DNA from 4 places in the Streptomyces javensis genome. Region 1 is predicted to be linked to each of the others. Evidence: riboswitches for the same ligand, from Rfam matches in the RefSeq annotation. Region 1 holds a riboswitch; each other region holds the start of a gene.

Region 1 (4,296 bases):
TCGTGGAGGAGGAGGTCCCGGCCCGCGCCCTGATGGCCGCCTACCGGCTGCCGCACGACGGCACCCGTGAGGCCGACGCCGCCGACCTGGCGCTGACCGTCCTCGGCGGCGGCGAGTCCTCCCGGCTCCACAACCGCCTGGTGCGCCGCGACCGCACCGCCGTGGCCGCCGGGTTCGGCCTGCTGCGGCTGTCCGGTGCCCCCTCGCTGGGCTGGCTGGACGTGAAGACCTCCGGCGGTGTCGAGGTGCCCGCCATCGAGGCCGCCGTCGACGAGGAGCTGGCCCGCTTCGCCGAGGAGGGGCCGACCCCGCAGGAGATGGAGCGCGCCCAGGCGCAGATCGAGCGCGAGTGGCTGGACCGGCTGGCCACGGTCGGCGGCCGGGCCGACGAGCTCTGCCGTTACGCGGTGCTCTTCGGCGACCCGCAGCTGGCGCTGACCGCCGTGGAGCGGGTGCTCGACATCAGCCCCGAGGAGGTGCGGACCGTGGCCGCGGCGCGGCTGCGCCCCGACAACCGCGCCGTGCTGGTCTACGAGCCCGTCCAGGGCGCCGAGGACGCAGCCGACACCGCCGAAGCCGCCGAGACCGACGCAGAAGGGGAGGCGGCCCAGTGAGCGACGCCGTCACCGCGACCATGACCTTCCACCCGCAGCCCAAGGGCGGCGCCCCCAGGCCGTGGGCGTTCCCCGCCCCCGAGCGCGGTGCGCTGCCCAACGGCCTCACCGTGCTGCGCTGCCACCGCCCCGGCCAGCAGGTCGTCGCCGTCGAGATCAACCTGGAGGCGCCGCTGGACGCCGAGCCGACCGGGCTCGAAGGCGTCGCCACGATCATGGCGCGTGCCCTGTCGGAGGGCACCGACAAGCACGACGCCGAGGAGTTCGCCGCCGAGCTCGAGCGCTGCGGCGCCACGCTGGACGCCCACGCCGACCACGCCGGTGTCCGCGTCTCCCTGGAGGTCCCGGTCTCCCGGCTGCCCAAGGCGCTCGGTCTGGTGGCCGACGCGCTGCGCGCCCCCGCCTTCCCGGACGGCGAGATCGAGCGGTTGGTGCGCAACCGGCTGGACGAGATCCCCCATGAGCTGGCCAACCCGGCCCGCCGCGCCTCGATGGCCCTCTCCGCTGAGCTCTTCCCGGCCGAGTCGCGGATGTCCCGGCCGCGCCAGGGCACCCAGGAGACCATCGAGGGCATCGACGCCGCGGCCGTGCGGGCCTTCTACGAGGCGCATCTCCGCCCCTCCACCGCCACCGCCGTCATCGTGGGCGACCTCGGCGGCGTCGACCTGGACCGGGCGCTCGCGGACACCCTCGGCGCCTGGACGGGCGGGGCGGGCGCGCCGCGCACGGCTCCGCCGATCGTCGCGGACGACACCGGCCGGGTGGTGATCGTCGACCGGCCGGGCGCGGTGCAGACCCAGCTGCTCATCGGCCGCGTGGGCGCCGACCGCCATGACCGGGTCTGGCCCGCGCAGGTGCTCGGCACGTACTGCCTGGGCGGCACCCTCACCTCCCGCCTCGACCGCGTGCTGCGCGAGGAGAAGGGTTACACCTACGGGGTGCGCGCCTTCGGCCAGGTGCTCCGCTCCGGGCCCCCGTCGCCCACGGGTGGCTCCGCGGGCGCCTCGATGCTGGCGATCAGCGGCTCGGTGGCCACCGAGGTCACCGGCCCCGCGCTGGACGACCTCTGGAAGGTGCTGCGCACGCTGAAGGAGGAGGGGCTGACCGACGACGAGCGCGATGTCGCGGTCCAGAACCTGGTGGGCGTCGCCCCGCTGAAGTACGAGACGGCGGCATCCGTCGCGAACACCCTCGCGGATCAGGTCGAGCAGCATCTTCCGGACGACTTCCAGGCGCAGTTGTACGCCCGTCTGGCGGAGACCGGCACGGTGGAGGCCACCGCCGCGGTGGTGAGCGCCTTCCCGGCGGACCGGCTGGTCACGGTGTTGGTCGGGGACGCCTCGGCGATCGAGGAGCCGGTCCGGGCGCTGGGCATCGGCGAGGTGCGGGTCATCTCCAACTGAGCCGTGGAGAGTTGGCCGGATCCGTGCGCTGAATCGCCGGTCCGGCCGACTCGCTGACGGTCCGGCAGGCGGTCCGGTGGACGCCCGGTCCATGAGTCGGCAGCGGATGGACCCCGGCCCCGTAAGGGCGCCGGAGTCCATCCGACATGCCCGGTTTATGGGATTGACTGCTTGTTTGGTTTGTGGGGAGAGCAACAAAAAACCGGAACCGTTTGGTGATCGAAAGCGGGCCCGTTTAGCGTCAGTCCGGCTGTTCGCCAGCGACCCGCCGCACCCGCGGCACCGGACAGTCATCGCCGAGTCCCCGTACGGCGCGAGCCAGGGGAGCCGGGGACCCAACACGTCCCCAGGGGTGAATCGGGCGCCTTCCCCGGCCGGGGGAGGAGTCCGTAGGAGACCTTCCTGCTCCGAACCCGTCAGCTAACCCGGTAGGCGAGAGGGAAGGAAAGGAGTGCGCCTCAGTATGGCGTCCACCCGCACTGCCACCGGGAAGCATCGCCGCACCACCAAGGTCAACATCCGCACGGGCGCGAACGTCGTGGGCATCACGACCGTCGCCTCGGGTGTGGTCGCCGGGATCACCGGACAGGCGTTCGCGGCCGACGGGGGCCCCAACCCCCAGCAGACCGGTCTGACCCAGGCGATCGTGATCGGCGATGGGATCGCGGACCACATCGAGGCCCAGGCGCAGTCCCAGGAGACCGCCGCCGAGCAGGCCGCCGCCAAGGCCAAGGCCAAGGCAGAGGCGATCGCCCGCCAGGAGGCCGCCAGAAAGGCGGAGGCCGCGGCGAAGAAGGCCAAGGCCGAGCGGGAGGCCAAGGAGCGCGCGGCGCGCGAGGCCGAGCGCAAGCGCCTCAACACCTTCGTGTCGCCGATCAGCGGCTCCTACGTCTCCACCGGCTACCAGGCGTCCAGCGGGCTGTGGTCCTCCGGCAGCCACACCGGTATCGACTTCCACGCCTCCACCGGCACCACGGTGCACTCCGTGGGCATGGGCGAGATCGTCGAGGCGGGCTGGGGCGGCTCCTACGGCAACAATGTCGTCATCAAGATGAACGACGGCACGTACACCCAGTACGGCCACCTGTCGTCGATCAGCGTCTCGGTCGGCCAGAAGGTCACCCCCGGCCAGCAGATCGGCCTGTCGGGCGCCACCGGCAACGTCACCGGACCGCATCTGCACTTCGAGGCCCGCACCAGCCCGGACTACGGTTCGGACATGGACCCGCTGTCGTACCTGCGCAACCACGGCGTCAACGTCTGACCCGTCGCGCGTCCGACGCGAACGCCGCGCGGTCCCGGGGTCCCGGGAGCCCGCGAGACTTCCGAGAAGGCCCCGTCCGCCGGACGGGGCCTTCGGCGTGCCACCACCCGCCTGACCAAAAAATATCCATGAAATGCTTCCCGCCATCGGAAATGGCGGCCGCGTGGAATAGAGTCGTCCAACGCGCATTCCATGGCCGCGTTTCGCGGGCGTTAAGGCGGAGGTTCGACAATGCGGGACCGTAAGTGAGCGGGGATACGAACGCGGTCCAGGGCGGTCGCCGGATTTCGGCACACGCGGTCTGCGCGGCGATTCGCGACGACATCGTCTCCGGTGCGTATCAGCCCGGCAGCCGCCTCACCGAGGAACTGCTCGCCCGGCGCTACGGCGTCTCCCGGGTGCCGGTCCGCGAGGCCCTGCGCACCCTGGAGTCCGAGGGCTTCGTGACGACCCGGCGGCACGCGGGGGCCTGCGTGGCCCAGCCCTCCGAGCGCGAGGCGGCCGATCTGCTGGACATCCGCGCGCTGCTGGAGCCGCTGGGCGCGGAGCGGGCCGCACAGCGCCGCACCGAGGCCCACCTGAAGGTGCTGCGCGGGCTGGTCCGGCTCGGCCGGGAGCGGGCCCAGGGCGGCCGGCTCGGCGAGCTGCGGCCGCTGGGCGACTGGTTCCACGAGACGCTGGCCCAGGCGTCCGGCAGCCCGAGCCTGGCCGCGCTGCTCGTCCAGCTGCGCCGCAAGACCGCGTGGGTGTACGCGGCCGCTCCCGGGCCGCGGCCCACGCCGCTCGAGGGCGCCGTGCGCCCCGACCCGGCCGCGCGGGCCATGGAGTCCTGGGCGGAGCACGGCGCGCTGGTGGACGCGGTGGCGCGCGGCGACGCCGACCGCGCGCGGGCGCTCGCCACCGTGCACACCGAACGCGCGCTGTCGGAATTCCGGCTGCGCCGCCCGATTCCGGTGAGGACTTCGAAACATTCCGTCAACACGGCGAGCGGTCGGAATTAACAGAGCTCCCGTAT
Region 2 (4,296 bases), on a different contig from region 1:
GCTGGTGGTGCTCGCCGCGGCCGACCGGGACCCCGAGCGGTTCGCGGAGCCGGACGTCCTCGATCTCACCCGCCGGGACAACCAGCACCTCGGCTACGGCCACGGCATCCATTACTGTCTGGGCGCCCCGCTGGCCCGGCTGGAGGCCCAGACCGCGATCGCCACCCTGCTGCGGCGGCTGCCCGGGCTGCGGCTCGCGGAGGATCCGGACGATCTGCGGTGGCGCGGCGGGCTGATCATGCGCGGGCTGCGCACCCTCCCGGTGACCTGGAATTCCGCGGACGGCTGAGCCCGGCGAAACGGGTGGTCCGGACCGCCAAGGCCCGTACGGCCGGACATAGGTGATGAATGATCAGTCGTGTGACCTCGGCGTGACCTGGGATACATCGCCTTGTGATGATCGAGTGCCCTCGCTATGTTCACCGGCAAACCTTGTCGCCATAGCGCCATAGCGCCATAGGAGAGGTCAATCGCATGCGTTCCGGTAATGGTCGACACCGTCGCCCCCGTCAGGCTCCGGCCATCATCGTCGCGGCGGGGGTCACGGGAGCGGGCCTCGCCATCCCCCTCTTCGGGGCGGCCGGCGCACAGGCCGCCCAGACCGCCACCTGGGATCACGTCGCCGAGTGCGAGAGCGGCGGTATGTGGAGCGCCAACGAGGGCAACGGCTTCTACGGCGGGCTCCAGCTGACCCTCGACATGTGGAAGAAGTACGGCGGCACGGAGTACGCCCCGCGCCCCGACCTCGCCAGCCGCTCCCAGCAGATATCCGTCGCCGAGGCGATCCTCGGCGACCGCGGCCCCGACGCCTGGCCGAGCTGTGCGCTGGGCGCCGGGCTCACCGACGGCGGCGGCGCCCCCGATGTGGACCCCGGCAGCACGGCCACCCCGGATCCGGGGACGGGCCGCGACGGGGACGACCCGGGGGACCGGGGGCGGGACGGCTCCTCCTCGGACGCGGACCGTTCGGGGACGTCCGGCGGCGCGGACAAGCCGGACGCGCCGGACGCGCCGGACGCGTCCGGGTCGGACGAGGGCCGGGAGGCGCCCCGCACCTCCAAGTCCCCCGACGGGTTGGACGGCTCCGCCTCGGACGACCCGGCGGCGGACGGTGCGGATTCGGGCGGCCCCTCGGACTCGGACAGCCCCTCGGCGTCGGACGACTCCAAGACCTCCTCCGCCGACCCGTCGTCCTCCGGCCGCCACCGCGGCGCCCCGGACGCCGGGGAGGGGGCCGACGACGGCGACGCGGGGAGCGAACGGCCCTCCGGGCGCCATGCCTCGCGCGGCGCTTCGGACCGCGACGAGAGCTCCACGGACGACGATTACACTGTTCGCCCGGGTGACAACCTGTCAGGGATCGCCGAGCACCAGAATGTGTCCCGGGGTTGGGAAGGGCTCTACGAGTCCAACGAGGACCTCATCGGGACCGACCCCGATCTGATCATCCCTGGTCAGCGACTTGACCTCACCATCAGGGAGCAGTGATTCGGGGGGAATTGCCCGATCTGGACCCGGTGAGACATACATCTCGTCACATTTTCCGGGGCGCACCTGGTGTCCGATCCCTCCTCACCCGGCCCCACCTGCGTCGATGTGGGCCGGGTGAGATCAATTACAGCCCCATTCACTGCCCTTGGGGTGTTTGAACGTTCTTGGAAGGTGTGTTTAACGTCTTTCCGCTCGCCACCGCGGGCACCGTCGATCGTCACGCCGAATCCTGCCGGCGGTCGGGGGGAAACCGACGCGTCAGCGCCGAAGGCAGGAGCGGGGGACCCAAGGTAGGTGCCGAGTGGCCTGTGGATACGGGCTTGTCGGCTAGGGGTGAAGCCGGGAGCGACCATCGCGACCGGCCGGGCAACTCACGTCCGAACCCGACAGCTCACCTCGTAGGCGTCGGTGAGGAAACGAACCAAAATGCTCAAGTCCAACGGGAAGCACCGCCGCCCCTCCAAGGCCACCCGTATCGCCGCGCTCACCGGTCTCGCCGGTGCCGCCGTGGCGGCACCGCTCATCGGGGCGACCTCCGCCTCCGCGGCCACCACCTCCCAGTGGGACCAGGTCGCGCAGTGCGAGTCCGGTGGCAACTGGTCGATCAACACCGGCAACGGCTACTTCGGCGGCTTGCAGTTCTCGAGCTCCACCTGGGCCGCCTACGGCGGCACGGCCTACGCCTCCACGGCGGACAAGGCCAGCAAGGCCCAGCAGATCCAGATCGCCGAGAAGGTCCTGGGCAGCCAGGGCAAGGGCGCCTGGCCGGTCTGCGGCAAGGGCCTGACCTCCGGCGGCAGCCCGTCCGCCCCGTCCGCGCCCTCCGGCTCGCAGGACCAGTCCTCGGCGACCACCAAGTCCGCCCCGGCCGCCCAGCCGGCGCAGCCGAAGGCCCAGCCGAAGGCGCAGCCGCACACCGCGCCCGAGCACGCCGCGCGGCACCAGACCCGTGGCCCGATCAAGAAGGGTGACGGCGAGTACAAGGTCAAGTCCGGCGACACCCTCGGCAAGATCGCCAAGGCTCACGACGTCAAGGGCGGCTGGAAGAAGCTCTTCGAGCTGAACAAGGACATCGTGGAGCAGGCCGACCTGATCTTCCCGGGTCAGCAGCTGCACCTCCGCTGACACCGGCTCCCGAGAACGAGCCCCGGCCGGGCGTGCCGCCCCTATGGCGCGCCCCGCCGGGGCTTTCCCAATGCATAAGAAATCTGGATTTTTAATCCAGAATCCGGCTTTTGTGCCGCGCCCCCGTCTCGTGGGGCGGGCGAACGCGGGGTGCAGCCCTCCCGGCCCGTTAGGCTCGTGCTGCTACCGCAGACCCATACGAAGGAGAACCTCGTGCCGTCCATCGACGTCGTCGTAGCTCGCGAGATCCTCGACTCGCGAGGCAACCCCACGGTCGAGGTCGAGGTTGGCCTCGACGACGGCAGCACCGGCCGTGCCGCCGTGCCGTCCGGCGCCTCCACCGGCGCCTTCGAGGCCCTCGAGCTCCGTGACGGCGACAAGAACCGCTACAACGGCAAGGGCGTGGAGAAGGCCGTCCTCGCCGTGATCGAGCAGATCGGCCCCGAGCTGGTCGGCTATGACGCCACCGAGCAGCGGCTGATCGACCAGGCGATGTTCGACCTGGACGCCACTCCGGACAAGTCCTCGCTCGGTGCCAACGCGATCCTCGGCGTCTCCCTCGCCGTCGCGCACGCCGCCTCCGAGGCGTCCGACCTCCCCCTCTTCCGTTACCTCGGCGGCCCGAACGCCCATCTGCTGCCGGTGCCGATGATGAACATCCTCAACGGCGGGTCGCACGCCGACTCCAATGTGGACATCCAGGAGTTCATGATCGCGCCGATCGGCGCGGAGTCCTTCTCCGAGGCCCTGCGCTGGGGCGCCGAGGTCTACCACACCCTGAAGTCCGTGCTGAAGGAGCGCGGTCTGTCCACCGGGCTCGGCGACGAGGGCGGCTTCGCGCCGAACCTCGGCTCCAACCGCGAGGCCCTCGACCTGATCCTCGAGGCGGTCAAGAAGGCCGGCTACCAGCCGGGCCAGGACATCGCGCTCGCGCTGGACGTCGCCGCCTCCGAGTTCTACAAGGACGGCACGTACCAGTTCGAGGGCCAGTCCCGCTCCGCCGCCGAGATGACCTCGTACTACGCCGAGCTGGTCGCCGCGTACCCGCTGGTCTCCATCGAGGACCCGCTGAACGAGGAGGACTGGGACGGCTGGAAGACCATCACCGAGCAGCTCGGTGACAAGGTCCAGCTGGTCGGGGACGACCTCTTCGTCACCAACCCCGAGCGGCTGTCCCGCGGTATCGACAGCGACACCGCGAACGCCCTGCTGGTCAAGGTCAACCAGATCGGCTCGCTGACCGAGACCCTCGACGCGGTCGAGCTGGCCCAGCGCAACGGCTACAAGTGCATGATGTCGCACCGCTCCGGTGAGACCGAGGACGTCACCATCGCCGACCTGGCCGTCGCCACCAACTGCGGCCAGATCAAGACCGGTGCCCCGGCCCGCTCCGAGCGGGTGGCCAAGTACAACCAGCTGCTGCGCATCGAGGAGATCCTCGACGACGCCGCGGTGTACGCGGGCCGTTCCGCCTTCCCGCGCTTCAAGGGCTGAGCGGACACGTCTGACGCCCGTCCCCGGCCGCGGTCCCGTACCGTGGCCGGGGACGGCGTCGCTCGACGGCGTTATCCAAGCGAAGTCATCACCGGGGAGGCGACGTGCCGGCGGATCGGGAACGGTTCTCCACCGCGACCAGGCTCAAGGCGCTCGGCGAGCACGCCGCCGCCCGGGTCTACCGCG
Region 3 (4,296 bases), on a different contig from region 1:
TCGGAAGTGTGGGGCGGCCGTGATCGAAGCGGTGATAGGGCCCCACCCGAGTGCCGGGCGATGATATGAGCGCGGCTAGTCTCCGGAGCCATGGACGTACTCATTCACCTGTTCGTCGGCCTCCACATCGTCGGCATCGGTGCGCTGCTCGGCGGCTTCTTCTCGCAGCTCAAAGCCGCGCGCGCGGGCGAGGCCCGGATGATCCCGGCGATGCTGCACGGCGCGTTGACCATGCTGGTGACCGGCGTGGCGCTGGTCGGGCTCAACCAGGCGGACGACAACAGCGTCAACACCATCAAAATCGGCGTAAAGCTGGCGCTATTGGTCGTTATTCTCGGCCTGGTCTATGTGAAGCGCGACGAGGAGAAGGTAGAGTCGGCCGCCTTCGGCGCGGTGGGTGCCTTGACGACGGCAAACATCTTCATCGCCGTGCTGTGGACCTGACGAACGAATGTTCTGGGGGTAATCCCACGACAACGCGACACGATCCCGAGGCAACCGTTTGCACTCGCGAGCTGTCTTAGTAAAGAGCGAGGCAGTCGAGAGGAGTGGCCAATGGGGGTAGTGGGGGCAGTCAGAAGTCATAGGCGGCGCGTGGGCGTCGCGCTGGGGCTGGCAGGGATGGCGGTGCCGCTCGCGGTGGCCGTCGCCGGTCCGGCGCAGGCTCAGGCACGGCCGCTGGGCCGGTCGGCCGGCGCGGTGACACCGGTGAGCATGGCCGCGTCGTCGTGCACCACCACCGCGGGGCCGTACCAGCGGCAGGCCGAGCGCTTCCTGGGCCGTCCCGTGGACGGTCGGCAGTCGCGGGCGGACTGTCTGGCGATCCAGAAGTTCCAGATCGACCACGGCATCAGCCCGACGATCGGCTACGCGGGCCCGATCACCTCGGGGGTGATGAGCCTCATCAGCGCCCAGAAGGCCGCCGGGCACAACCCGAACGCGGCGAAGAAGTGCCCGACCAACAAGGGCCGCATCGCCTGCGTCGACCTCACCCGCCAGCTGAGCTGGGTCCAGGACGGCTCCCGGCTGGTCTACGGGCCGGTGCCGGTGCGATCCGGGCGGGACGGCTTCGAGACCCGCACCGGGCTGAAGAGGGTCTACTGGCGGAACATCAACCACTGGTCGACGCTCTACAAGGTCGCCATGCCCTACAGCCAGTTCTTCGACGGCGGCCAGGCGTTTCACTCGATCGAAGGCAGCGTATGGTCACCGCCCGGCTCCCACGGCTGCGTCAACATGCGTAAGGGCGACGCCAAGAAGTACTGGAGCCTGCTGAAGAACGGCGACGACGTGTACGTCTACGGGCGCAAGCCCGGCACCTGAGGCGCTGACGGCGCCCCTGAGGCGCTGACGGCGCCGCTGAGCCGATGACGATGCCGCTGCCCGGGGTCCGGCCCCGGGCGGCGGCATCGTCAGGATCAGGGGGCCCTACGAGGGCCGCACGCTCCCGTAGATCGGCATCTCCGTGATCGGCGCCTTCTTCACCACATCGCCCGGCTTCGGCGCGTGGATCATCATCCCGTCGCCGATGTAGAGGCCGACATGGCTGATGTCGTCGTAGAAGAAGACGAGATCACCCGGCTGGAGTTGGGACGTCGAGACCCGCGTACCGGTCTTCACCTGGTCCCAGGTGGTGCGCGGCAGCGAGATCCCGGCGGACTTCCAGGCCGCCTGCGTCAGCCCCGAGCAGTCGAAGGAGCTGGGCCCGGTCGCGCCCCAGACGTACGGCTTGCCGAGCTGCGCCTTGGCGAAGGCGATGGCCTGGGCCGCCTTGGAGCTGTTGGCAGGCGCCGAGGGCGTGGAGGGCGCCGTCGAACCGGAGCCCCCCGCGTTCCGCTGCTCCTGCTTCTCGCGCGCGGCCGCCTCCTGCCGCTGCTTCTCGGCCAGCTCGGCGGCCTTGCGGCGGGCCTCTTCCGCCTTCTTCTTCTCGATCGCCGCCAGCCGCGCCTTCTCCTTGGCGGTCAGATTCGCCAGCAGCCGCCGCGCCTCGGTCAGCTTGTCCTGGACGGTCTTCTTCTGGACCTTCAGCTGCTTCTGGGACGCGGTCAGCGAGGCGAGGCTCTCGCTGGCCTTACCGCGCTCCTTGGCGGCCTTCACCCGCTGCTTCTGGAAGTCGTCGACGGCCTGCTTCTGCCGACCGGTCATCCGGTCCATCAGATGCGACTGGTCGAAGACGTCCTGCGGGTCGTTGGAGAACAGCAGGGTCGCGGCGGAGCGGGCCATTCCGCCGTCGCGGTACTGGGCGGCGGCGTAGGTGCCGAGCATGCGCCGCGCCTCGTTGAGCTTCTCGGTGCGCTGGGCGACGGAGTCCAGCAGCTTGTCGACCTTGGCCCGCTGCTGGTCGGTGCGCTCCTTGGCGGCGTTGTAGCGCTGGGTGGCGGTCTCCGCCTGGTGGTACAGGGTGTCGACCTTCTCCTTCACCTGCTCGATCGACTGGGCGGCCGGCTTGGGGTCGGTGGGCGCGGCGTTGGCCGACTGGGAGAGGAGGGTGACGGATGCGAGGGCGGCCGTGGTGAACCCGACGGCCGTACGGCGGCTGTGACCGGTGAGCGGGGCGGGTATTCGGCTCCGCGGCTTGCGGTGCGACGCCAAGGGAGGCGACTCCTTCCGTGGACCGCCTACCGGGTTAGCTGTCGGGTTCGGGCGGTACGGAAGGTTGCCCTACGGCCGTGTCCGGGCGGCACTGTCCGTGCTGCACCGTTTCGGGCCGATTCACCCCGGTCTTGCGTTGTTGGGTCCCCGGCTCCGGGCGCCTCACGGCGTACCGGACTCGGCGGAGGCCGCCCGTGCCGACGTGGTTCGCCGACGGGTCCTCCGGGCCGCCTGAGGCAGGACGGTAGCCAACACGTGGGGCTCCTGTGAAGACTGGTGACCGTTATGCCCGAAACCGTTTCGTGATGTTCGGGCATCGGCTGTCAGTGGGGCGGCCTAGACTCGGGGAGCGATGAGCAGCCTCTTTGACGACAGCTTCCTGGCGGACCTCGGGCCTCCTTCGGACGAGGAGCGGCCACCGCCGCCCGAGGATTCGGCGCACCCTGGCCACGGTGGTGCCGAGGACGTGCCGCATCACCTCTTCAGCGGCGATTTCGACGCGCCCGTGCCCAGGGAGGGCCACTACCGGGACGGCGCGGCCCGGCCCGTCGTGGACCCGTCCGCCCTGCTCGAGGGGTTGAACGAGCAGCAGAGGGCCGCCGTGGAGCACACCGGCTCGCCGCTGCTGATCGTCGCGGGCGCCGGATCCGGCAAGACCCGGGTGCTCACCCACCGCATCGCCTATCTGCTCGGCGCCCGCTCCACCCACCCCGGCCAGATCCTCGCCATCACCTTCACCAACAAGGCGGCGGGCGAGATGAAGGAGCGGGTCGAGGAGCTCGTCGGCCCGCGGGCCAACGCCATGTGGGTGTCCACCTTCCACAGCGCCTGTGTCCGCATCCTGCGCCGGGAGTCGAAGAAGCTGGGCTTCACCTCGTCGTTCTCGATCTACGACGCGGCCGACTCCAAGCGGCTGATGTCGCTGGTCTGCCGGGATCTGGATCTCGACCCCAAGCGGTTCCCGCCGAAGTCCTTCAGCGCCAAGATCTCCAACCTCAAGAACGAGCTGATCGACGAGGAGACCTTCGCCGGGCAGGCGGCAGGGGGCACCTCCCGGACGGAGTCTGGGGGAGGTTTTGAGAAGACGCTGGCCGAAGCGTATGTGATGTACCAGGCGCGGCTGCGCGAGGCCAACGCGCTGGACTTCGACGACATCATCATGACCACGGTCAATCTGCTCCAGGCGTTCCCGGACGTCGCCGAGCACTACCGCCGCCGCTTCCGGCACGTCCTGGTGGACGAGTACCAGGACACCAACCACGCGCAGTACACACTCGTGCGCGAGCTGGTGGGCACCGACACCGAGGAGACCACGGCCGCCGAGCTGTGCGTGGTGGGCGACGCCGACCAGTCGATCTACGCCTTCCGGGGCGCCACGATCCGTAACATCCTCCAGTTCGAGGAGGACTACCCCACCGCGCGGACGATCCTCCTCGAGCAGAACTACCGCTCCACCCAGACCATTCTGAGCGCGGCCAACGCGGTCATCGAGCGCAATGAGAACCGCCGTCCGAAGAACCTGTGGACGGAGGCCGGCGCCGGGACCGAGATCACCGGCTATGTGGCCGACACCGAGCACGACGAGGCCCAGTTCGTCGCCGACGAGATCGACCGGCTGACGGACGCGGACGACGCCAAGGCCGGGGACGTGGCGGTCTTCTACCGCACCAACGCCCAGTCCCGTGTCTTCGAAGAGGTCTTCAT
Region 4 (4,296 bases), on a different contig from region 1:
GCCGGTGAGGAAGCCGGACGCCAGGGAGTAGTACGGGATCGTCGCCAGGTCGTGGCGGGCGGCGACCTCGGACAGCTCGCCCTCGAAGGTGTCGCGCGAGACCAGGTTGTAGTGGGGCTGGAGGGCGACGTAGCGCGCCAGGTTCTCCCGGGTGGAGAAGGTCAGCTGGGCCTCCAGGCGGTCCGCGCCGACGTTGGACGCGGCGATCTCGCGGACCTTGCCCTCCCTGACCAGCTCGTCCAGGGTGGTGATGATCTCCTCCACCGGCACCGACGGGTCGTCGTAGTGGGTGTAGTAGAGGTCGATGTAGTCGGTGCGCAGCCGCTGGAGGGATTCCTCGACGCCCGATTTGATGGCGGACGAGGTCAGCCCGCGCGGCTCCGGGACGCCGGCGCCCACCTTGGTGGCGAGGACGATGTCGGAGCGGTTGCCGCGGGAGGCGAACCAGTTGCCGAGGATGGTCTCGGACTCGCCGCCCTCGTTGCCCGGTACCCAGGCGGAGTAGACATCGGCGGTGTCGATGAAGTTGCCGCCCGCCGCCACGTAGGCGTCGAGCACCCGGAAGGACTCGGCCTCGTTCGCGGTCCAGCCGAAGACGTTCCCGCCGAGGGAGAGCGGGAAGATGGACAGGTCACCGATCTTCTGCGTGTTGTCAGCCATACGTCTTTACAACGGTTGACTGGACGGGGTTGTTCCGGGTGGCCCCGTTGAGACGTAAGCCCCGCTCAGACCTAAACCGGCGGCCCTGGCGTCAAGGGGGGAGAGAGCGCCAGGGCCGCCGGGGTATCAGGGGTTCAACCCGTGCTGGCGCAGCCAGGGCATCGGGTCGATCGGCGAGCCGCCGCCCGGCCGGACCTCGAGGTGGAGGTGCGGGCCGGTCACATTGCCGGTGGCGCCGACGCGGGCGATGACGTCGCCCGTCGACACCTTGCCGGAGGTGACCACCATCGAGGACAGGTGGCAGAACCAGAGCTCGGTGCCGTCGTTCAGGGTCAGCACGATGCGGTAGCCGTACGAACCGGCCCAGCCCGCCTGGGTGATGGTGCCGCCGTGCACCGCCTTGACCGGGGTGCCGGTCGGGGCGGCGAAGTCCTGGCCGGTGTGGTCGGCCGACCACATGTCGCCCGCCTGGCCGAAGCTGGCGGTCAGGGTGTACGAGCCGACGGGGAGGGTGTACTGGGCGGCGAGTCTTGCCTGGCGCTCGGCCGCGGCCTTCTTCTCGGCCGCCTCCTTCGCCCGCTGTTCGGCGGCCCGCTTCTCCGCCTCGGCCTTGGCCTTCCGCTTGGCGGCCGCCTCCGCGGCCTGGTCGGCGGCCTTGTCTGCGGCGGCCCTGGCCTCCTTGGCGGCGGCCTTCGCCGCGGCGGTGCGGCTGTCCTCGTCCGCCGCGTTCTGCTGGTTCTCGGCCTGCTGGAGGATGCGGGCGCGGAGCGCCTCGCCGGCGTCGGTGGTGCCGCGCTGCTCGTCCTCGCTGGTCAGACCGGCCTGGGAGAGGGGGGCGGCGGCGGTCTGCGCGTCACTGCTGTCGTCCGATGCCCAGGAGCCGATGCCCGGCAGGTCCTTCGCGGCGGGCAGGGCGGCCTTGACCTGATCGGCGACATGGCCGAGGTCCGGCATGGATATGGGGAGCGCGGGACGGTCCTTGGCGCTGGCCATACCGCCCGCACCGACCGCCGCGATCACGCCGACCCCGAGGACGGCGCCGCTGCGCGCCATGGTTCCGCCCCGCTGCTTGGCCACGCGGTGCCGACCGCGTACGGGAGCGATGGACTCCTCGGTGGGGTTCCACTCCTCCCAGGTCTCGGCCTCGAAACCGGCACCCGGGCCCTCGGGAGCGCCCTCATCCGCGTAGCGGTCGTCAGGGGCGAACGCGTAAGGGTCGCCGGGGGCGAATCGGCCGTCCCCTGAGCTCATCCCGCCGCCGGCGTCGAAGCCGGGGCCGTAGGCGGTGGCGGTCCCCAAACCGCCTCCCCGTGTTCTATACGGGGCCTCGTCCAGGACAGACCTGTTGGACGCCACGGAGGCGCACTCCTTTCCTTCCCTCTCGCCTACCGGGTTAGCTGACGGGTTCGGAGCAGGAAGGTCTCCTACGGGTCAGGTTCGACCCGATTCACCCCAAGGTTGTTGGTTCCCCGGTTCCCTTGGTGCTGCTGGTGGTGCGGTGCTGCCGCTGTGCGTACGGGATTCGGCGACGGCGCACGGTGCCGCCCTTGCGACGGTTGTGACGACCGCGCTGCGTTATCGAACGTTAATAGAGAGCGCGATGTGATTCCAAGCTGTTCCGAGGAATCCGCGCACCTTTGGCATGAACTTAGCGCTCAAGGAGGGACAGATGGGGGCGAGTCGACGTACTGGGCAAGAGTTGGCAAAACCGCATACGGATCGATCGTGCGTCAATTGTTATGCGGAGTGGGCTCGGTCGGTTACGCAGGGTGTGCGGGGCGGTGCGGTTGATCGGTCTCTCGTCCGTTGTCCCGGCCATTGCCGCGGGCCGGGGTCCGCCGGACCGCCAGCAGTGCCATGTCATCCGACGTCCCGCCACCCGTATGGCGCTCGACGTCGGCCACCAACACGTCCAGCAGCTCCTGCGGACCGGCGAAGCGGCGGCCGCGCAGCCGCTCCTCCGGGTCGTAGAACTCGCCATGGCGGTCCCGGGCCTCCGTGACCCCGTCCGTGAACAGCAGCAGCGTCTCGCCCTCCGCGAACGCCAGCTCCATCACCCGATCCGGCCACCCCGCCAACTCCCCCATCCCCACCGGCAGCGCCGACGCCTCCGGCTCCAGGGCGCGCACCGCGCCGCCCTCCGCCAGGAGCAGCGGCGCCGGATGGCCGCGGTTGATCAGCCGCAGGGTGGAGCCGCCACGGGGAATTTCGGCCACCACGGCCGTCGTGAACCCCTCGACCACCTCCAGGTCGGCCCGCCGGGCGCCCTCGCGCTGCAACGCCCGCTCCAGGCGGCCCACGAGCGCCTCCAGGGTCGTCTCCTGCTCCGCGGCCTCCCGGAAGCAGCCCAGGAGGATCGCCACGACCTCCACGGCCCCCAGCCCCTTGCCGCGTACGTCCCCGACGGTCAGCCGTACGCCGTGCGGGGTGTCCTGGACCGCGTAGAGATCACCGCCGATCGCCGCGTACTTCTCCGCCGGTACGTAGCGCGCGGCGATCTCCAGTCCGGCGAGCCGGGCGGGCGGCGCGGGCAGGACGGCGCGCTGGGCCGCCTCCGCGACGCCGCGCGCCGAGGCGAGCCGGTGGTAGCTGCGGCGTACGACGCGGTTGATCACCACCGCCAGCACGGTCACCGTCGCCACCGTGATGATCTCGGTGGCCGCCTGGGTTGGGTCCCTGACCCCGTGCAACTCCGCCAGCAGACAGGCGGTGAGGACGGCGACGACGGCCGTGACGATGGTCTGACGCAACGGTAAGAGCGCCGCGGCGACCAAAGGGGCGGCGGCGAAGAACGGCGAGGCGGTGTAGCCGGGCGGGGCGGCCAGGTCGAAGGCGATACCGCCGAGGACGAGGACGGCGGGGACCCAGCGGGCGATACGGCGGCCCGGGGGCTCCCTGCCGCCCTCCTCGGCCGGAGCGGGCCCCGCGGTGGGCCCGGCGGACGCGTCGGCGGCGGCACCGGCCGCGGCGCCGGTGTCGATGAGCGTACGGACGCGGGTGGTGGGACGGCGGCGGGCGACCGGGCCGGTCAGCCGGAGCCAGGCCGTACGCCGCTCCGTACGGCCCTCCGTACGGGCGCCCGTACGAGCCCTGCTCCCTCGCACCCGCACCGGCTTCTCTCGCTTCCCTGGTCCGCGTCCCGCCGTGGTCACGCCGTCCCGCCGTCCCGCCGTCACGGCGTTCGCGGCGGCACTGTCGTCACGGCGTCACCGTCGTCACCAGGCTTCCGGCTGACGGGCCGCCAGGCGAGTCGGTATCGGCCAAGCGGGTGCTGGACGGGTGAGGACGGCGGCGGGCTACGGGGCGGGCTACGGACGGGCTGCGGAAGCGTCAGGTACGGCGTACGTCAGCGGTTCCGTGTGCCTCAGACGCCGCGTAGGTCAGAGGTCGACGCCCAGCGCGCGGGCGTGGCGGTCCGCCGCCAGCTCCGCCGAGACCTCGTCGAGGTACACCTCGCACACCAGCCGGCCGTCCCGGGTCAGGTTGTGCTCCAGCTCCCACAGCACGATCTCGTCCCCTCCGGCGAGGAGGAAGGCGTGCTCGTAGAAGCGGCACCAGGTCGCGTCGGGGCCGCCGGAGCGGCGCCGGGGCTTGGGCGCGAGGGCGATGTCATGGGCGAACGCGGTGGCCAGCAGC

The links. Region 1 has a riboswitch for cyclic di-AMP ahead of ABD329_RS24640 (M23 family metallopeptidase). Riboswitches for the same ligand answer to the same signal wherever they lie in the genome.
Region 2: it holds a riboswitch for cyclic di-AMP, as region 1 does, so the genes downstream of both, ABD329_RS33975 (LysM peptidoglycan-binding domain-containing protein) here and ABD329_RS24640 (M23 family metallopeptidase) in region 1, are expected to answer to the same signal.
Region 3: it holds a riboswitch for cyclic di-AMP, as region 1 does, so the genes downstream of both, ABD329_RS08585 (C40 family peptidase) here and ABD329_RS24640 (M23 family metallopeptidase) in region 1, are expected to answer to the same signal.
Region 4: it holds a riboswitch for cyclic di-AMP, as region 1 does, so the genes downstream of both, ABD329_RS42375 (M23 family metallopeptidase) here and ABD329_RS24640 (M23 family metallopeptidase) in region 1, are expected to answer to the same signal.

What each region holds. Positions count from the first base shown of each region.
Region 1 is NZ_BAAAIF010000029.1:3,722-8,017, forward strand. Features, by position in the region: gene ABD329_RS24630 (M16 family metallopeptidase) at 1-614, shown strand, start outside; gene ABD329_RS24635 (M16 family metallopeptidase) at 635-2,017, shown strand; cyclic di-AMP (ydaO/yuaA leader) riboswitch at 2,302-2,467, shown strand; gene ABD329_RS24640 (M23 family metallopeptidase) at 2,481-3,281, shown strand; gene ABD329_RS24645 (GntR family transcriptional regulator) at 3,527-4,282, shown strand.
Region 2 is NZ_BAAAIF010000052.1:29,380-33,675, forward strand. Features, by position in the region: gene ABD329_RS33965 (cytochrome P450 family protein) at 1-289, shown strand, start outside; gene ABD329_RS33970 (transglycosylase family protein) at 475-1,488, shown strand; cyclic di-AMP (ydaO/yuaA leader) riboswitch at 1,744-1,911, shown strand; gene ABD329_RS33975 (LysM peptidoglycan-binding domain-containing protein) at 1,918-2,616, shown strand; gene eno (phosphopyruvate hydratase) at 2,830-4,110, shown strand; gene ABD329_RS33985 (FtsB family cell division protein) at 4,215-4,296, shown strand, end outside.
Region 3 is NZ_BAAAIF010000006.1:122,695-126,990, reverse strand. Features, by position in the region: gene ABD329_RS08595 (hypothetical protein) at 91-444, shown strand; gene ABD329_RS08590 (L,D-transpeptidase) at 556-1,323, shown strand; gene ABD329_RS08585 (C40 family peptidase) at 1,429-2,592, opposite strand; cyclic di-AMP (ydaO/yuaA leader) riboswitch at 2,601-2,786, opposite strand; gene pcrA (DNA helicase PcrA) at 2,945-4,296, shown strand, end outside.
Region 4 is NZ_BAAAIF010000087.1:32,803-37,098, reverse strand. Features, by position in the region: gene ABD329_RS42380 (aldo/keto reductase) at 1-660, opposite strand, end outside; gene ABD329_RS42375 (M23 family metallopeptidase) at 787-2,016, opposite strand; cyclic di-AMP (ydaO/yuaA leader) riboswitch at 2,028-2,163, opposite strand; gene ABD329_RS42370 (PP2C family protein-serine/threonine phosphatase) at 2,421-3,770, opposite strand; gene ABD329_RS42365 (DUF6227 family protein) at 4,041-4,296, opposite strand, start outside.